DNA from 3 places in the Marinomonas sp. TI.3.20 genome. Region 3 is predicted to be linked to each of the others. Evidence: predicted binding sites of a transcription regulator. Region 3 holds the regulator's gene; each other region holds the start of a gene.

What was found. The regulator FNR, encoded in region 3, switches genes on or off when oxygen is low (the NO sensors DNR and NnrR bind a similar motif). The targets are predictions, from matches to a motif close to TTGATNTANATCAA.
Region 1: a site for FNR is predicted at 1,360-1,373, ahead of V6259_RS02880 (DnaJ C-terminal domain-containing protein). Genes of this name have one in related genera too.
Region 2: a site for FNR is predicted at 3,870-3,883, ahead of V6259_RS08945 (YdcH family protein). Genes of this name have one in related genera too.

The regions. Positions count from the first base shown of each region.
Region 1 is NZ_JBAKAS010000002.1:76,420-82,696, reverse strand. It holds gene V6259_RS02890 (methyl-accepting chemotaxis protein) at 1-482, shown strand, start outside; gene V6259_RS02885 (Spy/CpxP family protein refolding chaperone) at 706-1,188, shown strand; gene V6259_RS02880 (DnaJ C-terminal domain-containing protein) at 1,489-2,475, shown strand; gene V6259_RS02875 (chaperone modulator CbpM) at 2,479-2,802, shown strand; gene aroA (3-phosphoshikimate 1-carboxyvinyltransferase) at 3,004-4,281, opposite strand; gene V6259_RS02865 (MurR/RpiR family transcriptional regulator) at 4,345-5,241, opposite strand; gene alc (allantoicase) at 5,459-6,277, shown strand, end outside.
Region 2 is NZ_JBAKAS010000007.1:20,463-26,739, forward strand. It holds gene V6259_RS08935 (YbaN family protein) at 1-345, shown strand, start outside; gene V6259_RS08940 (DUF748 domain-containing protein) at 365-3,643, shown strand; gene V6259_RS08945 (YdcH family protein) at 3,941-4,204, shown strand; gene V6259_RS08950 (nuclear transport factor 2 family protein) at 4,318-4,701, opposite strand; gene V6259_RS08955 (FAD-dependent oxidoreductase) at 4,737-6,251, opposite strand.
Region 3 is NZ_JBAKAS010000006.1:166,670-177,944, reverse strand. It holds gene prmB (50S ribosomal protein L3 N(5)-glutamine methyltransferase) at 1-526, opposite strand, end outside; gene V6259_RS08695 (hypothetical protein) at 576-1,337, opposite strand; gene V6259_RS08690 (S49 family peptidase) at 1,512-2,531, opposite strand; gene V6259_RS08685 (HAD family hydrolase) at 2,528-3,181, opposite strand; gene V6259_RS08680 (MaoC family dehydratase) at 3,250-3,672, shown strand; gene V6259_RS08675 (hypothetical protein) at 3,992-4,297, shown strand; gene V6259_RS08670 (CBS domain-containing protein) at 4,338-4,931, shown strand; gene tusA (sulfurtransferase TusA) at 5,014-5,241, opposite strand; gene V6259_RS08660 (alpha/beta family hydrolase) at 5,293-5,904, opposite strand; gene hemN (oxygen-independent coproporphyrinogen III oxidase) at 6,118-7,488, shown strand; gene fnr (fumarate/nitrate reduction transcriptional regulator Fnr) at 7,513-8,280, shown strand; gene V6259_RS08645 (adenine phosphoribosyltransferase) at 8,300-8,842, shown strand; gene V6259_RS08640 (YfaZ family outer membrane protein) at 8,929-9,495, opposite strand; gene ttcA (tRNA 2-thiocytidine(32) synthetase TtcA) at 9,507-10,343, opposite strand; gene V6259_RS08630 (SprT family zinc-dependent metalloprotease) at 10,437-10,964, opposite strand; gene V6259_RS08625 (RecQ family ATP-dependent DNA helicase) at 10,954-11,275, opposite strand, start outside.

The DNA of each region.
Region 1 (6,277 bases), on a different contig from region 3:
GTGGGCAAATTGAATTGCTTCATTGTTCATCTCAAAAGGTCAGTGATTCTAGCTCAGCGTTGGCGGCCTCTTTTCAAAACACCGCGAGTAATATCGCTATGCTTATGGAATCCGGTTATCAATCGATGGGTTTTGCTCATATGTCCTCTGCTGTTCTTGAGTTGAATAAATGGCAAACAGAAGTGGTTTTGGCTGTTTCAAAAGGGGATTTATCTGCGCAAAATTTGGATGTTAAAACAACGAAGTTTGCAGATTGGTACTACCATGGCACTGACAATGAATTTAACTTTCGCTCTCAACCTAGCTATCTGAGTATTGCAAATGAGATGGACTTGTTGAATCAACTGGCTCAAGAGCTTTGCCGGATACCGAAATCTGACATTGCTCAATTAGTTCAAATTGATCGTGAAATGATGAACCATGTACTGGCCATCCATGACTTTATGCATACGCTTTTGCAGTATTTATTCAAAAACATTTGATCAAAAAAACGCCCCCCTTCACTACGTGGATAGATATGTATTTTTGTATGACACTCTTGAGCGTTGCTTCGGACTTTACTAAATTACATTGTAATGACGACTTTTCTTTTACGTTTTGATGACAAGTTTGGCATCTTATTCCTCTCTCTTTGGTATTGTTTGGCGAATTTATCGCCATAATGAAATCTAATAAATCAGTTGAGAAGGGGCTTAAAGAATTATTATGCTGAATCGCAAAAAAGCAGGAATACTAAGTGTTGTTGGGTTAAGTGCCGTTATTCTGTCGGGAGTGGCCACCAATGCACTTGCAGACACCCAATCATCATTGCCAAAAGCTCATACCACCGCAGCAACGAGTCAACAAATTGCGGATAGCATGGCCGCCGATATGGCCAAAAAATTAGATTTGAATGCGGTGACTGAAAAGAAGGTCTCTTCATTGTTTAAAGTAGATGGCGAAAAAATCCGCACTATGCAAATGCAGCTAGGTGAAAATCGTCATGCGTTGAATGCGCTATCCCCAAAAGATAAAACGTACATGAAGCAAGTGGATAAATTAGCCGAGAAAAGCGCCGATCTTACTAAGCAATTAACCATTCAATACGCGAAAAGCCGTGCTGAGTTGTATGCATTATTGACTCCAGATCAAATTAAGAAGTTAGAGAATTACGGAAAACAAGCACCTAAGCCACCCAAAGAAAGTTGATTTTATAGCTTTAAGCTATGTTTCTTAAAATAGCTTAATTGAGTCAGATTTAAATACATTATTCGATTGTTGTTGAGAGTATTGCCTCAGTTTGAAAAAAAACTGGGGCTTTTTTAATGCCAAAGCAGAGACGATCCATGTCATACAATTCGCATTATGTTTCCTGTAAGGACGATCTAGATCAATCTTGTGTGAATATTAGACAGCGCAAGCCGAGCAAAAGAGTATGCTAATAGTAGTAATTTATTTATATCTTCCTTAAAGCCGTAACAGGGGTTCTTTTTATGAAAGAGAGACATTATGGAGTTTAAAGACTATTACAAAATTTTGGGTGTGCCTGAGCAAGCTGATGTCTCGACGATAAAATCGAGCTATCGAAAACTCGCTCGAAAATATCATCCCGATGTCAGCAAAGAAAAAGATGCTGAACAGCATTTTAAAGAAGTTGGTGAAGCTTATACCGTATTAAAAGACGCCGAAAAACGAGCTGAATACGATATGTTGCGTCAGCAAGGGACACGTCAGGCAGATGGTGGATTTAGACCACCGCCAAATTGGCAGAATGCTCACGCTGATAATGGCGGGTTTGGTCCAGGAGGGAGTGGCGACTTTAGTGATTTCTTCGATTCAATTTTTGGCGCTCAAGGTGGTGGTTTTCATCAGGCCGGTGGTTCAACTCATCGTTCTCAAAGTCACCATTCGGCCAATCATCGCGGGCGCGATATACACCATAAAATCGCCCTGTTTTTAGAAGAAGCCTACGAAGGTTGCCAGCGACAATTATCTTTGCGGGTTTCTGAACCAGATGAAAATGGTTTTATAAGACAGCGTGATAAAGTACTCAATGTTAAAATTCCTGCAGGCGTGATGCAGGGTCAGCATATTCGTTTGGCTGGACAGGGCGAAGCGGGTGTTGGTGAAGGTAAAGCAGGTGATTTACTGCTTGAGATTGAATTTGCTCCGCACCCTTATTTTGCTGTAGATGGAAAAAATATTTTACTTACTTTGCCTATTAGTTGTTGGGAAGCCGCGCTGGGTACGTCAGTAGAAGCACCTACTATCAGTGGTAAGGTGAAATTGAAAGTGCCTAAAGGCGCCAACAGTGGTAACAAGCTGCGCATTAAAGGCAAAGGCTTGGTTGGCAAAACAGGTGAAAAAGCAGGCGATCAAATTGTTACACTACAAGTTAGCTTGCCAACTTCACACAGTAGTGAGGCAGAAGCGCTTTATCAGAAGTTATCTGAATGTGAAGCTGATTTTAACCCACGCCATGTTTTCGAGGGGTAGATTATGTCTAAGTCAGAGATAGTGGTTATCGAGTCTACTCTAAGCGAGCATAGGCTATTCACTTTAGAGGAAGTCTGTGAGCGATGTGGTTCACATACTGACATCATTATTGAAATGATTGAATACGGTATTGTGGAGCCCATCGAGCGTCCATCTCCTGCTATTTGGCATTTTAATACGCAAGCAGTGGTCAGATTACAGCGTGCGCAAAGATTGATGGATGAGTTAGAGCTAAACTTATCGGGTGTTGCTCTTAGCCTTGAATTGCTGGATAAAATTGACGATTTGCAAAATCACATAGCGGTATTGAAAAGTCAGCTGCCTTAAGTTAAATCAAGCCAATAGATTGATGTTGAACTGAGCCTCGGTTGTATAAAACTGGGGCTTTTTTATTGATAATATCAGACCGTAAAAAAGGGCAGTGGCATTATCTACAGTGCCAAAGGAGTAAGGGATGTTACCTACATGAATAAGACACCGCCTCATCTTACAAGATGGGAGGCGGTGTCTTCTATTTCAAATGACGTTTTAGCTAGTAACCGTGTTGAATAACTCAAAGTAGGTCGGGAAGGTTTTTGAGGTACAACCCGGATCATTGATGGTGACTGGGGTGTCTGAAAAAGCAACCAGTGAGAAACACATGGCAATGCGGTGATCATTGTAGGTGTCGATCGCAGCATGGTTTAGCTTGGCTACTGGGGTAACGGTAATAAAATCTTCCCCTTCAATAACGTCAGCGCCCAGCTTTTTAAGCTCGGTTGCCATGGCGTATAAGCGATCTGTTTCTTTGACGCGCCAGTTATAAATATTGCGGATCGTAGTAGGGCCTTTAGCAAATAGTGCGGTTGTCGCAATGGTCATGGCCGCATCTGGGATGTGATTCATATCCAAGTCTACGCCATTTAATTCACAGTGCTCAGCTTCTATCCAAGTTGGGCCGTAAGTGATTTTAGCGCCCATTTGAGCTAACACATCGGCAAATTTCACATCCCCTTGTACGCTGTCTGTACCGACACCGTGTACCTTAATTTTACCCCCAGCAATGGCTGCGGCCGCTAAGAAGTAAGATGCTGAAGACGCATCGCCTTCCACCATGATTTCACCAGGGCTTTGGTATGTTTGCTGGCCTTTGACAACAAAGGCTTGGTAATTTTGATTTTCTACCTCCACTCCGAATTGCTTCATCGCGTGCAGTGTAATATCGATATAAGGCTTAGAGACTAATTCACCGTCTACTTTGATGGTTAAGTCGCCTTGAGCCAGAGGGGCGCTCATCAGAATGGCGGTTAGGAATTGGCTAGAAATATTCCCTTTGATAGAGACTTCGCCACCGGATAAACCATTGGCTTTAATGCAAAGTGGTGGGTAGTTGGTATCGCCTTCGTAGCTAATGTCTACACCAAGTGCTTGCAACGCATCGACTAGATCGCCGATTGGGCGCTCGTGCATGCGCGGCTCACCGTGAAGGTGGAATTCACCTTGTCCTAAGCAAAGTGCTGCAGTCAATGGTCGCATGGCGGTACCTGCATTGCCTAAGAATAAGTCGCCAAAGTCAGCTTGGATTGGACCTGCAAGGCCTTCCAATATACAGGTGGTGCCTTGGTCTTCTAGAGAGTAGTTAACCCCTAACTTTGTTAAACTAGCGAGCATGTGTTTGATGTCGTCACTGTCTAGCAAATTTGTAATTTTAGTGGTGCCCTTAGCTAGCGTGGACAGTAGTAAAATACGGTTTGAAAGGCTTTTAGATCCAGGTATTTGGATTTCGCCATTGGCGTGGGAAAGAGGGCCAAGTGTTATTGAGTTCATCATAAAGTCCGTTAGGTTTCTTATATATATTCGTATTATGACGGTGAGTGATTCACCGTTTGCTTATTCGTTTTCGCTAAAATTATCGATTAAGGCGCCATTGTTTAGCGCCGCCATATCTAACTCGTTGAGTGTTTGATAGGTGGCTTCGATGGTTTGGATGCGCTCATTTGCGCTGTCATAGCTTTCTTGATAAACACTGCTGGCGATCATGCTGATTAGGTTCATCACGCTGGCATAGGAGTCAAAGGCAGAAACGCCACGGACGACACAAGGGAAATGTAAGTCGCTAATTTCGTGAGGATTAACATCTGCATGGTCAGTAATGTAAACCAGCCTAATGCCTTTTTGGCGTAAGCTTATCATGAGGTTTTTTAGCCAAGAAGGACGACGTCGCACTCCCATAATAATCACGATGTCTTCTTTGGTGAAACCGGCCACTTCTTCGCCCAGTGTTTGGCCTGGTAGTGGCAATAGTTGCACTCCAGTTCGACATTGAGTGAGCTGTTGGCGCAGGTGTAGACCAAGGGCGTGATTATTTCGATAGCCAATAATGTAGACTTTTTCTGCAAGGCTAATCCAGCGAATAGCCGTTTGATAATCTTTTGTATTGATCGACTCTAAGGTGCGACGAATATTGCTCTGATCACAGGTAACGTAATCTTGAAAGAGTGTCGACAGCGGACGATTATCCGGTTGTTTCTCGGCAATAGGGGCTCCCCAGCGACGAGCAGCGCGTACCTGTTTTTTGACTTCGGTAAAATCCTTGTACCCTAAGCGTTGTAATAAGCGCGTTACGGCGGATTTAGAAACATCAGCAAGCTTAGCAAGCTCAGTAGCAGAGTAGGTCGCAATGTCCCCCTGATGGTTTAGGATACAGGCAGCCAGCTTTTGCTGAGTAGGCGAAAGTTGGTCGTAAATAAGCTTAATTCGTTGTTCTATCGATTGATCTTGCATCATTAGTGTCATATTAATTCGCGAGTTGACAAATAATGAAGGAAAACGCGGCGACAGGGAAGGGGGCGTGCAAAGTTAGTTCTCGATTGGTTACTTAAATAAAAGATTCAAAAGTTTTATCTTTTCTTATTTTGAAACAAATGTATTATCTATGTATTCATTAAATCACAATTATGCTTGGAATGTTTCTCTGTTCTGTGCCGCTATATAAGGAGTATTCATGTCTCAATCTACCACCGTTTGGTATGGTGTAAATCTAGCCTCAGAGCGTTTAGGTGCAAAAGCACTGTTTGCCAACGACGATTTTTTTGCGCCAAAAGAAAGAATGCTACAAGACAGCGATCCTGTCTTTATCCCTGGAAAATACGACGATAATGGTAAATGGATGGACGGCTGGGAAACCAGACGTAAACGTGAACAAGGCTATGATTACTGTATTGTTCAATTAGCTGTATCTGGGCGCATTAATAAAGTGGAAATTGATACGCGCCACTTTACGGGTAATTTTGCACCGGCGGCAATGTTAGAAGCGTGTTTTAGTGATGGCGCGCCAACGGAAACGACTGTATGGACACCGCTTACAGAAACAGTTGCACTTGAAGGCAATACCCAAAAGCTTGTCGATATAGAAAGTAACGAGGTATATACCCATATTCGGTTAAATATTTACCCTGACGGCGGCGTCGCTCGCTTGCGTGTTTATGGTCAGCCTGAAGTAGAGTGGGACGGGTTAGCATCACAATCGTTGGATTTGTTAGCGATGGAAGTGGGTGGTCGTGCGATCAGTGCTAATGATGAGCATTTCGGCACTAAGCACAACTTAAACTTACCAGGTAAAGGTCTTAATATGGGCGATGGCTGGGAAACTCGTCGCCGTCGTGAACCAGGTAATGATTGGGTTATTTTAGCATTGGGTCATCGTGGTGACATTGAAGAAATAATCATTGATACCGCTTTCTTTAAAGGCAACTTCGCTGATGCGTGTTCTATCCAGGTCGCGGATGTTCAAAATTTACCAGAAAGTACATTGGCGGCTCAA
Region 2 (6,277 bases), on a different contig from region 3:
ATTGGCATTTTTCTTCCTTTACTACCGACTACACCACTCGTATTACTCGCTGCTTGGTGTTTCTCTAAGTCTTCTGTTCGTTTTCACCAATGGCTCATTGGTCACAAATATTTTGGCCCCATCATAACTGATTGGCAGTCTTCTGATGGGATTCCTAAACGCACTAGAAACCGCGCGATAATCTTTATGTGGCTGGGGATGGGCATCTCTATGATTATCGTTGGACGATTCTGGGCTACTATTAGCTTAATAACGATAGGGGCCGCCGTAAGTACTTATTTATTACGTATGCCTACACGATCAGAACCTGAGAAAGTCCCTACAAAACACAAAGAAAATAGCTAATACATAGGCAACTAATAACATGAAAAAACCTTGGCGCAACTACCTTATTATCCCAAGTATGACCTTGTTTGTTGTTATTGCGGGCTCTTGGTTACTCACTCCCTTCGTGGTCAAACATTACTTAGTCAAGTACTTTGCTTCACAAGGTGAAGAAGCCAGTATATCCAGCCTGTCTGTTGATTTTTTCCCACCAAAAGTCACGCTAAAAAAACTGAATGTACTCTCTAATAAACACCAAACACTGGCTCTCAATACACTGTCTATTGGCATAGAAGCCTTTCCTTTGTTTACCAAAACCATTCATTTCACCAACGCAGAAATTGATGGCCTAACTCTGGATGTGAAACAGAAAGAGAATTCATGGATTATTGCAGGCATTGACTTATCTCAGTACCAAGCAACAGACAATAGCAGCGCTAAAAAAGAAAGTAGCCAAGAACAGGTCGTCGATACTTCCACTCCTTGGTCAGTAAAACTTCCAACATTTCGCTTTACGAACAGTACCGTTCAGCTATCACGACAACTAAAAGAACAAGCCAACCCTCAGCAAGATACATTAACGCTTAACACTCTCGCCATTGATGACCTCTATGGTAAAGGGCTTAATTGGAACGGCACCGTATCCATTAATGCACTCGTCAATGCGGCACAACTTGATATTGTCAGTAAGTTTGACTATTCCCCTAATGCTTCTACCGTAAGCCTCACCTTGAACAAAAATAGAATACCCATCGAAGATCTTTCTCATTTTCTGCCGGCGCCTTATAACCAAGGTACTGGGGTGTTGTCTGTTGATGGCAAACTAGCCCTATCAATGAAGGTGAACGATAAGGTTTCCTACTTTGCTCTAAATAATTCGACGCTTAATATAGGCGCCGAGAATCTAGACCTGCCCCTACAAAAGACAATGTCTGCAGGTACAAAAAATACCACTCTGAAGCTTTCCGATGTGACGGCCACTTACAACACAAACCAAGTACTGGATGCGACTGGAACACTGCAAGCATCCAGCCAAGACAGTACTTTTAGTCAAGGCCAAAATAAAACAACTTACCAAGCATTAGACATCTATTCAGCCATCGATATTAAACATCAAAACAATGCAAACGACCTTAAAAGTAATAAAACAGACATCACGCTAAAAGGCGCTAATGTACTGCAAGATGGCAATACGGCAAGCCTTGGTAACTTTCAGCTAACACTGAATGATTTACTCGCAACACTCAGTAACGACAATCAAAGTATTGCGCTTAAAAGCGGCATTCAAAGTATTGCGCTTAAAAGCGGCATTCAAATCAAGATAAACGAGTTAGCAGCACAATTGCCTGAAGACCAAAAAGCGGCGCTAAAAAGTGCGTCTCTTTCATTACCATTAACGTTTAGCAAAGATCAATCTGGGCTATCTGCAACACTGCCTAAAACCGATTTTTCAGTAAATGGTTTATCATTAGCGCTAACTTCCTTAATACTAGAAAATGACAGCACATCCGTTCAGCTAAACAATTTAACGGCCAAGCAAGCACCCGATAAGCAAGTATCACTATCGGCCGATAGCACGATAACCAGTACTAACTTGTCAGCCCAACAAGCTGACAACAAAGTGAATTACCAATCTCTCACCTGGTCAAATTCACTTTCAGCCATCCAAAATAATGACACTATATCGCTCAAGAACACACTATTTGACTTAGCGATAAAAAAACTGGATGTTGATAAAAAAGGGACCATACAATCGTCTTTAGCAGACGCCCACATTACAGCAAAAAATATCAATGTTGATTTAGATGGCGACAAAGCTCCTAAAGTGGCAGGGACTGACATTAATATTTTAACCCAAGGAATGGACAGTAAATTAACGCCAAATAAGCGCGCGGCTTCTTGGGAAAGTGCAAACATCCATGATTTATCAATGACTCAACAAGGGGACCTCTTTGCGACGGAGCTAAGCAAATTATCGATCAAAAACCTTGTTCTTTCTGCTCCCATTAACGATAAGAAAAGCCTACCACCGCTAACAACGGTTGGTGAAATAGACGTTAATACTGTAAAAGCAAACCAAGATGGTGCCAATATAAAAAGCATCATGACCAAAGATGTAAAAGGAAATGTATTCTTAGGCAAAGATAGACAAATTGAGAACCTTGTATTCATCGATGCCAACAAACAAACATCACCCACAGCGCCTTCAGCTAAAACCTCTATACCAAAGGCAAAAGATGCTGATAATGCTATTGCCAACACGCCGAATGCCGCAAAAGCCCCGGCATTCAAAGCACCTTATTATATTATTCTTAACGCCTATGATTTAACGGGAAAATCCAGCGTATACATTGAAGACAACGGCGTGAAACCGGCATTAAAACGCACGCTAGACATTACAAAACTATCGCTCAGAAACCTTAATACAAAAGACGCTAAGCAAGCCACCACCCTTAGCATTGGCGTAAAAAATGGCAAATACACCACACTTAATGGTGATGTAGAAATCTGGCCAATGGCTGATGAACTCACTATGAAAAGTGAGTTGAAAGTGTCCCAAGCAGACCTCCCACCTTACTCACCTTATGTCGCCAGTGCGTTAGGCTACCAAATTGACTCAGGGCAATTAAATCTAGACCTAAAGCTTCATGCTAACAAAGGAGATATAAACGGTAACGCTCACTTAGTATTGAAACAGTTTGACCTAGGCGGCTCCTACGAAAGTAGCAGCGCCATCAAATCCGGCATCATTCCACTCAATCTTGCAGTCAGTGCTTTAAAAGACAGCGACAATAATATTGATTTGGATATTCCTCTGTCAGGAAACATAGATAGCCCTTCGTTTGGTTGGGGAGACTTCCTTTTCATTCCGGTTAAAAAAGCCCTGTTTAGTGCGTCGAGCACCTACTTGCTGCAGACCTTTATACCTTATGCCAACGTCATTACCATTGCCCGGTATGCAGGCGACCAACTGTTGAAAGTACGTGTTGAACCACTGATTTATCCACCAAAAGAGACCAAAATTGACGACAAACAAAGTACTTTCTTAAAACAACTTGTCGCTCTCATGAAAGATAAAAAACAAAGTGAATTGAAAATATGTGGTGTGGCAAGCTACCTTGATCTTGGCTTAGAAAAACCACCCGCTACTATCAATGATAAAACCAGAGAAGCAGCGAACGCTTTAGCGGACAAAAGAGCACAAAATTTAAAAGACTACCTAGTGTCTCAAAATATAAACTCATCACGTCTTTTTGTTTGTTCACCTGAGCTTGATTTTTCAACAAAAAGTCAGCCTCGTGTTGACCTTAATTTCTAACAGTAGAGAAATAAGAGTAAGCCTGCTCATTCATTCGAGTAGGTTTACTCATTCCCAAGCCCTGATAGGCCGTCAACATTCAGTAAAACCTGCCGTCAAATAACTAAATTTTCTGCATCTAATCATTCGTTGATTGCTTTTCATCCCTATGACGCCATAACTTAATTGAGCACATACAGTTAGTTTTGTAAAAATTCGACGGCACTCGTCAATAGACAAGCAAAGCTTGATACACATCAAGCAAACATTTGACCGAGTAAAGTACTCTAGTAATAGAATATAAATAAGGAGAAAAGCATGCCTATCGAGAACCATACCTTAGTAAATGAGCTTCCAGAATTAAAAGATGAAATTCATCAGCTTAGAATGTCAGACGCACACTTCAAAAAGCTTTCTGATGAGTACAACTTCCTAACCAGTGAAGTTGAAAAGATGGAAAAAGAAATCATCCTTACCAGCACACCTGAAGAAGAAGAGTTTAAAAAGCGTCGTCTACTACTTAAAGACACACTAGTGGAATATATTAAAGCTAATACTGAACAGAAAACTGAATCCGTATAAACAATACGATCGCTGTTTTCATGCAAATAAAAAGCAATGCTTAAACCGCATTGCTTTTTATTTAGCGAACAGACCCATTGATCTATTAAACGCTCACAGTATTGATAGACAATTTAATACATAGTGTTGTCGTTTTTACTTTCAGTAGGCACTAACTGAATAGAATCCCAGTGCTCTACGATCTTTCCATTTCCGTCAAACCGAAAGAAATCCATAGTGACGTATTCTTCATTGCCGGGCCACGTTTGACGAGTATGCAATGACACTAGATCGTCTTCTGCTATGGTCCGTAAAAACACAATACTTTTCTCTGGGTAATCCCGTGCCATTTCAGAGAAATAATCAATAAAGGCTTGTTTACCGTCTCCCACTACAGGATTGTGCTGGATGTACTCATTCCCAACATAGGCGGCTACGGCTTTTTCAGGATCACCTAAATAAGCGGTTTTATAAAATGCTATGGCATTTGCTTTGTTCGCTTCTAGATCTTGACTCATACATATTCACCTATTCATTACTTTGTCTTTATTTTCTACTTAAGCGATTTTCTACTGAGGCAACGACCTCTCGGCTCATTGCCCTCATGAAGTACCGTCTCTGAATGCAAGAACTCAGCGGCTTCAGCGGAGCCTTTTACCTTCACCGCACTGCGAGCCAGCATTTCAGTTTCAAACTCAGTTAGCACGCTTTTTCTGACGCCTGACTCTTTCCAATCAGTATAAGGTCCGCACCCTTTTGTTATTGCGCGAGCCAAAGCCAAAGCATCTAACAATGCCTGATTTGCCCCTTGCCCTTTAAAAGGACTCATTGGATGCGCGGCATCGCCGATCAAGGTAACCTTGTCTGCGTTCGCTAGCCATTCAGGCGTTAACAAAGCACGATCGTACACCGGATAACCCGACACTAACGCCGCTTTTGTCGCGGACACAATTTGTGGAATCGGGGCGTGCCACTGGACTCTACGCAACGCCTCTTCTTTCAACGCTTGCACGCCTTGAGCACTCAAGGTTTTCGCCGCCTCTTCCGTCATTGGAAAACTAAGCTGCCACATCACAGAGTCCGACGAATAAGGCATAATATAAATACGCTCATTGCCATTGGCTGTTTGAAATACGGTAGCAGAATCCAACAACTCGCTCTCAATACCGCCTAAATCACGCAGCGGACAAATGCCTAAAATTACAATACAACCCAAATAACGCAACGGTGCAGCGCCTTCAGGAATCAACAACTTACGCACCGAACTGCGAATGCCATCCGCACCGACCACAAGATCCGCCTGTGTATGCTTAACGCCACCAGCCACTTGAAAAGTCAGCGCCACACCAGAGTCACCCTCTTGCAAATCAACCAACTGATGCCCCCAATGAACCCTCTCATCGCCGCCCAACTGATTCAGCAAAGCCAAACGCAGCGCCTGTCGCGCGATGTGGACATTCGTCCGTTTTGGCGAGTCATCTTTAACAGCAAGCTCAGCGGACGCTAACCACTTTCGCATCCCCCACTCTGCAACGACCTTACCTTCTGGGGTATGCACCAAATGCCGAGTCGACACCACCCCTTCCTGCAAAGAAAACAACCCAAAACCTTCCATCGCTTTGCTCGCTTGCTGCAGAGTCAAACCATACCCTTGAGAACGCGCATCAAAACCATCATCACGCTCATAAAGCGTAAAAGGAATACCACGATGCAAACAAGCAACCGCCAACGCCACACCACCGATGCCACCACCGACAATCGCCACATGAGGGTAGCTTTCTGGCGCTTCAACAGGGGGATCCATTGCGCGGATCAAACCTGACCCAGCACAATCTACGCAGTCATCCAAATGCCCCTTAGGACGCTCAGGCGCCACCTCTTCACCACCATTACGCTCAAATTCCACCAAGGCACTTTGATACTGTAACCGCACCTTTTTACGCAATCGACGGCTCTTCTTACCCCGCCCCTGACAATGCGGACACACTGCCCAATAAACTTCTTCTGCTTGCAAATTATTCACTACTTTCTTCAACCATCCAACAATCAACACATCGTAGGCCAGCATGAACAGAGGCACAACCAGAAACTAAC
Region 3 (11,275 bases):
GTGTGATGTTTTCATTGGCAACGGCAAGTGCGGCTTCACTGATATCGCTAAGATCCACACTGGCATCATCAAATACCAATGCCGCTGTAATGCCAAGGCAACCACTGCCTGTGCACATATCTAGAATAGTAGCTGGATATTGATTCAACCAAGGCGCGAACTCACTCTCAAGAAGAGACATGATCGGTGATCTTGGGATCAAGGTGTCTTTTGTTACTTTAAACGGAAGCCCCATAAACCATGCTTCACCCAATAAATAAGGCAGAGGTTCACGCTTATTAATGCGTTGGTCAATGAATTTTAGAATACGTTTTTTTTCATTGTATGTTAGCGCGCAATCTAACATAGTGCGGTCAAAATCTAAGGGTAAGCTCAATGACCCCATGACCAAATGAACGGCTTCGTCCCAAGAGTTGTCGGTACCATGACCATAAAAAAGATCCGCCTTTTGGAAGCGGCTATAGGTCCAGCGAATAAAATCTTTAATGGTGTTTAAGTCGCGAACTGCGGATTGTCTACTGCTCATTAGAATTCGGCCATGTATGGGGTAAAACAAAAGTACATTATAGCCTTTATTAGTTCTCGCCTCTATCCTTGATCTGGATACGAGCAACGGATTGCGCTAATTCTTCCATCTGTTGATGAAGCTTATCTAAATGGCTTTCTTGAGAGGATTTTTGCTGATCTTTTACCTCTTTAAGCTGTGCGTTAAGTGCCGCATTTTGCTCTTCAAGGCTGGCTACTTTATTATCTAGTTTGGCGAGATCAACGGCTTTTTGCGATAAGTTTAATTGCATTTCGTCACGCTCTTTTTGTGTTTGCTTGAGCTGACTGTCGATGACTTTATTATGGGCAGCCATGTCTTCATTGTGCTGGACTGTCATCTGATGCTTCTCTGTGAGCATTTTATAATTGTTTTCTAATTGCTGTTTTTCTGCACTTATTAGCGTTAACGATTCTTGAGCTTCGCATAAGGCTGCACTTAATGAAAGATACCCTTGGTGAGTAGCGCTTTCTTTTAAGGCTTGCTGATTTTCAAGGTCTACCTGCTTTTCATCTAATAGAGTGCCGAGGGTTTGAGTGATCTCGCGGGAAAAATGATTAAACGCAGGCAGCAAAGCATCGTTAAGCTCTTTCAATTGATGCTGCTGATACTCTTTGTAGAGCTCTTCCCATTCACTGATCGCATTCAATAATGTGGTATTTGATGCGTGCCGACCATCTTTCTTAAGAAAATAATCCGCAATTCTTGGAATGTTAGGAAAATGATTTTGTTCCAATAAGTCCCAACAAGCCTGATGTATTTCTTCTCTTGCAATGTTTGCTTTACGAGCCATCTTGAAGCCTTAATAGAGTTAATGATCAATTAAGTCATTATATTATCATTTTTATCTTTTGTATTTATTTAACTCAGTATTTATTCTGCTTAATACAAGACATAGCCAATATAATAAAGCCCCTGATTTACAGAGGCTTTAGAAGTGACTTATTCGCTACTGATTTTAAGGACGCTATTGAAGAGACACTGTGCTTAATATTTTAGTGGCAAATTCAACACCAAATTTCTTAGCCACTGTTTCCCAAGGATCCTGTTGCGGAGCATAAATAACATGGGTCGCATCAGGAAAGCGCTTTTTCAAAAGATCATGAGCACTTGATAATCCATCAATTAAACCAATTTTTTGAGCCTGCACACCAGTGAATATCATCCCAGAAAACACGTCATCCGTAATTTTTAATCTATCGCCACGACCCACTTCTACAGCATGAATAAATTGCTGATGGGTTTCATCCAATACGGCCTGCCATTTTTGCTTACCCTCTTTACTCATAGGCACAAAAGGATCAAGAAAATCTTTATTTCGACCTGCGGTAAAAGTACGACGCTCAACACCAATTTTTTTCATTAAACCACTTGCATCCCAGCCGGATGAAATAACACCAATAGAGCCCACTAAACTGGCTTTATCAGCATAAATTTCATTCGCCGCTGAGGCTATGTAATAACCACCTGATGCTGCCATATCTTCCACCACAACAATGACTGGAACGGCTGGATATAGCTTTTCTTTTTGACGAATAGCATCATAAATAATTCCTGCATGAACAGGGCTGCCACCAGGGCTATTCATTTCAATAACGACCCCTTTTAAGTTGGCATTTTTATAGGCGTCATCTAATAGACTAACGTACTCTGACGCTTGAATCTCGGCACCAGCACCAATAACACCACGCATTGGAATGATAGCAACGATATTTTTATCTAAACTGCTTGTGTCTAACTGAGACCGCCCAATACCCACCCCAATGACTGCCAAAATAATAAAGAGCGTAGTGAAGCGAAAAAAGATTCTCCAGCGACGCGCTCGTCGTTTTTCAATAACGCTCTCGCTTAGTGTTTTTTCCAGTAACAACCAAAGCTTAGAGTCAGTCTCATTATCAGTATTTTGACTAGGCTTTTCTATCTGATGAGATGCCTCTTGTTCAACACCAGACTTGTTATTTCTATCTTGATCTTCTGTCCAACTCATGGGTTTTTTAGTCCTAAAACAGCGGTTAATTGTTTAATATCATTGATGATTGCAAAAGGATTGCAGGCTTTTAATCTGTCTTGGTGGTGCGCTCCGTAAGTTACCCCCACACTTCTCATTCCCGCATTAGTGGCCATATTAAGATCATATTCGGTATCACCAATCATAATGGCATCGTCTGCTGAGATATTAAGTTCTTCTAGAATTTGCTCAAGCATTAATGGATTGGGCTTAGAAACAGCCTCATCAGCACAACGCGAAGTAACGAAAAAGCGGTTTGTTTGCGTCAACGCCATGACTCGATTCAAACCTCGGCGAGTCTTTCCGGTGGCAACAGCCAGTTTAAGGCCTGACTCTTGTAACGTGTTGAGCAACTCAAACACGCCATCATAGGCATTAGGTGGTGTTTGATCATTTTTTACATAAATATCTTTATAATGGTCGGCGAGTTGCGCTCGGTGCACACTATCAAGCTCCGGCCAAACCGTACTAATCGCTGTATCAAGTGACAAACCTATAATGTTTTTAATGTCATCATAATCTCTTTGAGGCGCTTTAACACGAGCTCCCGCTTCCAACATGCTATTACAAATTCCTGCTATGGAATCGAAAAGAGTGCCATCCCAATCAAAAATCACTAACTTAACCATGCAATACCTCTTAAGAATGATGCGACAAGAGTGTAACATAGCGAAAATTTGTAAGATAAGGATTAGCAATGACTTCTGGCTTCACATTAGAACAACTATCAATCGACCAAACTATTGAATATCGAAAAACTGTAACCGAGGATGATGTGCATACGTTTGCCGCCGTAACTGGCGACTCTAACCCTGTTCACCTGGATGCGGAATACGCAGCGACAACGTCTTTTGGTAAGCAAATAGCCCACGGCATGCTTTCAGCTGGCTTTATTTCTGCCGCTATAGGCACTCAACTACCTGGGCCTGGTTGTATCTATCTAGAGCAAAGCCTAAAGTTTCGTGCGCCTGTTTTTATTGGTCAAGAAGTGGTGACTAGGATCACAGTGACTGAAATTAACGAACGCCGCCGACGAGTAACATTAAAAACAGTGTGCGAATGCGAAGGCAAAGCCGTTGTTACTGGTGAAGCGACCGTTATGGTTCCAGCAGCAGAATAAATATATAACTCCGTTATGGGAGTGACATAGCGTATTAAATACATCGTCGCTTTCATAACGACTCGCTGTTAAACGAATATGGTTACTTTATCAGCACCGTTCTAAATAGATATTGGCTAACTTACTTAAAGGCTTGATGGTTAAATACGCATTAAATCACTTATTAGATAAATAGATTTGAGTTGTTCCTTCTTCTTGTACCTTATAATGGATAAAAAAGTATTTGATGGTGTAAAAACGAGGCAACGCTTAAAAAACACTGGATTTATTTACACAGTAGAATATATTTAATGATATAAATCATGAGTTAAGGCTTTATATGAATTCCCAACTACTTATCATTATGGTCGTTATCGCATCGTCTTTATTGACGTTGACTGAGCGAACCAGTGCACAAGAGATAAGTAAGCAGCGCTGGATGCCGACAACGGCTCAATTATGCAGCGAAGAAGCGACTCAAGAATTAGATGTTGACCCAATAAATGACAGCTATTCCTCATCCTATTGGTTTTTAACGACACCAACAAAAAATAGCAGCAACTTACTTGCTATATACAACCACCCTACTCGGGCCTTACCCTCTAAGCTAATCCAACCAAGAGCCCCACCGTCTTTTTTGATATAACCTACAAAACACTTTATTTTAAAATTTTTGGAGATTTATCATGAAAACACTTACTTATGTTTCTACTAAAGACGTTAACGCTTTGACGCAACCTGTGACTATTGAAAATACAAACTTGTATTCTCCTGCACTTAGCGTGTTTACCGATTTCAAAACGTCAGCACCTCGCGTCATTGAATCTAATACTCGTGCCGATGAATTGGTTCGATTGATGAGAAAAGAACACGTTCGAATGAAGATTGTTATTAATACAAGCGGCGCTTTCGAAGGTGTTATTAGCTTAGAAGACCTTTCAGAAAGAGCTTTTGTTAAACAAGTGGCCAATGGTTACTCTCGTTCAGAGCTTATTGTTGATGATTTAATGCGTCCAAAAGAAAATCTATTGGCATTGTCTTATAACTCTTTGAAAAACTCAGACATTGAATCTTTACTATTTAGCCAAAAAAATAATGAGCATCAGCACCTTTTGGTTATTGATGAAAGCAACCATTCTATTAGAGGGATTATTTCTTCTAGTGATATTGCACGTCAATTAAAATTAGATATTGATGTTACGCTAACAAACTTTGCTAATATTTATAAAATCGCTCTACTTGGCGAAGCACACTCAGCAAGTAAATTACAGGTAGCGTAGTTTTTTGCGCCATAAGGCGCTCTCTACTGACTGAAAACGAAAGCCCTATCTTTCTATGTTGAGAGATGGGGCTTTTTTTACTTTATTTTTTTTGAATCCAGTAATAGAAAAAGCCATTTTCTTGAGTCTGATCGACTAGAGAATGGCCTAAAAAATTGCAAAATTTAGGAATGTCTCTTGCCGTTGATGGATCTGTCGCAATAACCTTAAGCACCTCTTTCGATGCCATTTTTCGTATTTCCACATGCAGCATCATGACAGGTTCTGGGCACAACAGCCCAGCTGTATCTAACTCTAGTTGGTGACTCATGGCTAAAACACCTTTGAATGAATAATTATAATCATTATAAATCAATCAGAATTAACTCGCTAACCCATGACGCTGAAGCCAGTCTTCCACTACATTTGAAATATTTTCAATCACATCTTCCGTCTTTAAATTTTGTTTTTTTAAAGTTTTAAAATCATGATCCGCACCCTCAATCCAATGCACCTCAATGTGCTCATTTAGAGTTTGATTGTTTACCCAATCAGGCTTTCCCAGTGAGTCTCTCGTGCCTTGTATGATCAAACAGGGAGCCACAACGCCTTCCAAAAAGGACAGCCTATGCTTTTCAGGTTTTCCTGATGGGTAAAAAGGAAACCCAAAACAAATTATTGCACGAACATTTTCTTGATGAGAAAGCTGAGTCGCGACTCTTCCCCCCATGGATTTACCCGCCACAATGACGGATTCTTCAAATTTTATGGCTTCAATGAATTCAGGTACTAACGTTTTGAAGCGAGGCGGTGGACGTTTTTTACCACTAGATTCCTGTTCTGTCATATATTTAAAGGTAACAGGGACGACAGATCTACCATGCTTATCAAGGGTCATTTCACTGAAAACCTTTAAAAAACCACTCGACTGATGACCCGCTCCTGCACCATGTGCAAGATAAATAGGTATTTTTGAAACAAGGGAACTCGTCATAAAACAACCTAGCATTAACGGTTAATTAAAGAATGGTATTTAAGCAGAATCATCAAGACCTTAGAAGTAAATATACTAAAGAGATTGCAGTGCCGAAATTCTTAATATATGGGAGAAGCATCCCTTACGCTATCAAAAACGTTGACTTATATCATGAGGCGGCTGTAAGTCTCAGAGTAAACTTCGTATTAGAAATTTTAATAGGAAGAAATCATGATTTGGGATCAACCTCTCATTACCAAATACAATTTATCTGGGCCTCGTTATACCTCTTATCCAACCGCCCCACAGTTTGATGCTAACATTAGTAAAATAGCCTTGATTGATAAAATGCTATCACCAAGCCATGCTCCTATTAGCTTGTATTTTCATATTCCGTTTTGTGCGCATCTTTGTTACTACTGCGCTTGCAATAAGGTCGTCACAAAACAATACGATAAAGGCGCCGAGTACGTTGAGTTACTTGAAGAAGAAATGCGTTTAAGAAGCCTAATGCTTGATAAAAATCGTCCAGTGACTCAACTTCACTTTGGTGGAGGCACTCCTACCTTTTTGTCCGACGAACAGTTGAAACACTTATTTTCTGCCATAAACCATCATTTCAACTTAGTTCAAGATGGCAGCCAAGATTACAGCATTGAAATAGACCCAAGAGAAATCAGCCATTCCAAAATGAAACTACTAGTCGAAAATGGCATTAATCGCATCAGTATTGGAGTGCAAGACTTCGACAATGAAGTACAAAAAGCAATACACCGAGTACAACCTGTAGAAATGGTTCGAGATTTACTCAATGACGCTCGAGACCTAGGGGTCTTATCCGTTAACTTTGACCTTATATATGGACTTCCTAAACAAACTATTTACGGTTTTAAGAGTACGCTAGAAAAAGTCATCGAACTGAACCCTGATCGTATTTCAGTTTTCAACTACGCACATTTACCTGAACGCTTCAGAGCTCAGCGTCGAATATTAGACAGTGATCTCCCTTCACCAGAAGGTAAATTGAATTTATTGAAACTGTCTATAGAATTATTAACCCAAGCTGGCTATGAATATATTGGAATGGATCATTTTGCAAAACCTACTGATAGCTTAAAAATAGCGCAAGAAAAAGGTGAATTGCAAAGAAATTTCCAAGGGTATACTACCCACGCTGAAACCGATCTCATCGCCTTTGGCGTGTCCGCGATTAGTCATCTGAAAGGTGTATACATCCAAAATCATACGGATTTATCGCTTTATCAAAACAGCATCGAAAATGGTCAATTGGCCATTATGAAAGGGTATATTAGCAATGAAGATGATCTAATTCGTCATCACACCATTATGGCATTAATTAGCCAATTTGAACTCGATAGTAGAACCATTGAACAAAAACACGCTATCCACTTCAACAACTATTTTCATGATGAAATACAGCAATTAAGAGCGTTAGAAGAAGATGGTATTGTTGAAATTGAACAGATTGAAGAACATACTATCATTAGAGTAACAGAGCGTGGACGCTTGCTAATTCGCTGTGTTTGCATGGTATTTGATAAGTATCTAGGCAGCGCAGTAAAGTACTCTAGGGTAATCTAATAAATCGAAGTCAGGGAGATCTTTATGTCAATCGTACACGCCCAATCAAGGTTCACCAGTAAGCTAACATCTCAATGCCAGAATTGCAGCTTAAGTGCATTGTGTTTACCCATCGCATTAGCTGATGAAGATATAAACAGATTGGATCAAATTATTGAAAGGAAGCGTCCATTAAAGAAAGGGGAAATTCTCTTTCATCAAGGTCAAACCTTTGACTCTGTCTTTGCCGTTCGAACAGGAACGCTCAAAACATTCAATATTACCTCTTCAGGTGAAGAGCAAATCACAGGCTTTTATTGTCCGAGTGAGCTGGTTGGTTTGAGTGGCATTGATAACGATACTTACCCTATTACCGCCAAAGCGTTAGAAACAACCACAGTCTGTGAAATTCCATTTAGCCACCTAGAAAACTTAACCGCACAAATCCCCTCTTTAAGGCATCAGCTTTTTAGAATAATGAGCCGAAAAATCAGTGAAGACCAACAAATGATGGTTTTACTAGGTAAAAAGAATGCAGATGAAAAAGTCGCTTCATTCCTTTTGAACCTTTCTAGTCGTTTCAAAAAACGCGGTTATTCTGCTATTTCTTTTCGTTTAGCAATGTCCCGTGGAGAAGTTGGCAATTATTTGGGCCTTGCCGTTGAAACCGTTAGCCGTGTGATAACCCGCTTTCAAAAGAACAAGCTGATTGAAGTGGATGGTAAAGAGATAACCATTACTGATCTTGCGGAAATACAAAAGTTAGTGGGGATAGCGGATGATTGTGCTAGACTCGCCGATTTGAACAAATAGAAAAAGGCTCTTTTATCCTATGCTTTACGATGATTTTTACGTCAAGTCATTAATTCGTACCGTTGAAGACTGGCCTAAAGCCGGTATCAGCTTTCGCGACATCACCCCAATTTTTAGTGATCCTAAAGGTATGCGGATGGTAGTTGATGCCTACGTGCACCGTTATATTGGCAGCGATATTACTCATATTGCCTGCATTGATGCGCGTGGCTTTTTAATCGCGGCTGTCTTGGCTTATGAATTACAAAAACCATTGATCTTGATCCGTAAGAAAGGCAAATTGCCTGGCAAGACCATTTCACAATCCTATGATTTGGAGTACGGCTCTGCTGAGCTTGAGATTCAAGAAAATTCGGTAAAAGCAGGTGATCAAGTGTTATTGTTTGATGACTTAATTGCTACCGGTGGAACATTGCTTGCAGCGGTTGCGTTACTGACCAGTCAAGGTGCGAATATTAAAGAAGTTGCCGCTATTATTGATTTACCCGACCTTGGTGGCAGCCAGAAACTACAGGATAACGATCTATCTATTTTTAGCTTATGCGCTTTTTCCGGTGAATAAAGGCTAATTAGCCCTTATACAAGATAAAATTTAGTTAATAAAAAAGGTGGCCAAGATGGCCACCTTTTTTATATCAAACTACTCACTTAGAAAGCAACAGAAGCACCGATACTTAGGCCATCACTTGTTTCGCGACGCTCGCCATTTGTATAAACCGACACAGTACTGCCGTAACCAATATAAGCTCGGGTATTTTGTGTGGTCATGTATTCGCCACGGACATCATATGTGTACATGTGATCCAATCGTGATACAGACAACACCGTTGGCGCATAGTAACCAGAAGCGTAAAAACTTAAACGGTTTGCCATAGGGAATGTGTAGCGGTACCAGCCACCCAATGCCGTAGCAACGGCAATCTCATCATTTTTCCCTTGCATATTGTTATCAAGAGCATAGATGCGAACACCCAACCCAATTTGCAAAGGGCCACTCGTGTCTGAATCTTGAATATTGATACCAACATAAGCTGAAGAAGTTTCATTATCAGCATCATGAGTACCACCACCACTAATAGAAAAAGGGCCGGCATCAATAGCAACGTCCGCTTTCACTAAATCATTAGTCAAACTTACACCCGCAGTAGAAGCAAAAACCATGGATGAACTCAAAATACCTGCGGTAAGCAGTAAGGCTTTATTTGTTAGATTCATTTGCACTAATCCTATATTGATACAATGTTTAACTTGTTAAAAGCATCTTCAGATTGCTTTAAATCTTTAAAATTAAATAATTCGTTATCAGCAAGATGCGAAGGAACGACATTCTGCATAGCAGTAAACATAATATCCGTCCTACCTGGATAATCTCTATCCCACTGCTGAAGCATATCCTTTACTACTTGTCTTTGAAGATTCTTTTGGGAACCACATAAGTTACAAGGAATAATCGGATACGATTTAGCGATAGAAAACGCCTCAATATCTTTCTCTTTGCAGTAAGCTAGAGGGCGAATAACGACATGCTTGCCATCATCGCTTAATAGCTTAGGTGGCATAGACTTCAACTTACCACCAAAAAACATGTTTAAAAAAAGCGTTTCTAATATGTCATCTCTATGGTGACCAAGTGCTATTTTGGTAGCTCCAATTTCTTCTGCGAAACCATAAAGAGAGCCCCTTCTTAAACGTGAACATAAGCCACACGTGGTTTTCCCTTCTGGAACGATTTCTTTAACAATACTGTAAGTATCACGTTCTAAAATATGAAAATCGACACCCTGCTCTTCTAAATACGCAGGCAATATATGTTCAGGAAATCCGGGTTGTTTCTGATCTAAATTAACCGCTACAATTTCAAAACTAATTGGAGCGCTAGCTTGCAGGTTACGAAGGATTTCAAGCATTGTATAAGAATCCTTCCCTCCTGATAAACACACCATCACTTTATCACCCTCTTCAATCATATTGAAGTCGGCAATTGCTTGGCCAGTGAGTCGTCGTAACCGTTTGTGGAGTTTATTAAGCTCCAGTTTTTCTTTAGGTTTGTTAGTTAGATCCATGATACACACGCTGTAAACGAAATGCGGCTATCTTACTATACTGACCGCGAACCCGCATCAAAAAATGAGCACTCTCTCTTAACGATTCGCTTATTAAGAATGCTGCGCTAAAAAAGAAAGCGATGAACGACAAAGCTTACAGATATATTGAGTGCCCTTTTGTGCGTTATTGTGCCTTCGTATGGTGAATACGTGCTGCTGACATTGACATTGATAGGTGTACGATTGCTTAGGCAGAGGGATGTCAAAGTTGTGTGTTCTATTAGGTTCAAGGTGATAAATTTTCTTCATAACGGCCTGCCATTCTTTACCATGGGGCCTTACCTTATTACCGTAAATTTGATACACAATAATATGGGCAACTTCATGAGGGACTACTGTCTCGATAAACAAGCTCTCATCTTGCTGATACATAAAATAATTAAACCTCAATTCATTTTTATGTAAGTGAGCAGTGCCTGCCGCCTTCCCTTTCTGCTTAAAGTTCGAAGTAGGATGATCAAAGTGCTTCCCAAAAAAAAGCGTCGCTTTTTTCATACAATGAGACACTTGAGATTGAACCTGTTGAATGGATGACGCTAAATCATGGGACTGAAGAGAATACGATTTGTTAGCCGACACAATCTTTCTCCTGCACTTCCTCAACACGACTTAACAGGGAGATAAGCGATTCGCTAAATGGTGCGATAATTTCTTTCGACAATCCTGTTAGACGGCTTAATGACGCAATAGTGGTAGGCTTATGTTGATACACTTTCCTTAATTGTCCATCGCTCAACACGCTATTTTTTTGAGTCAATTTCCAGCTCATAAGTTGGTGCCAAGTCGCGGTCTCCTTGATGGCGCTTTCATTATCAAGTGTGGGGTAATACCTTTCTTGAGCAAGTAAAACCTGTATTTGAGACTTTAGTATGCCACGAGACTTTTCTTTT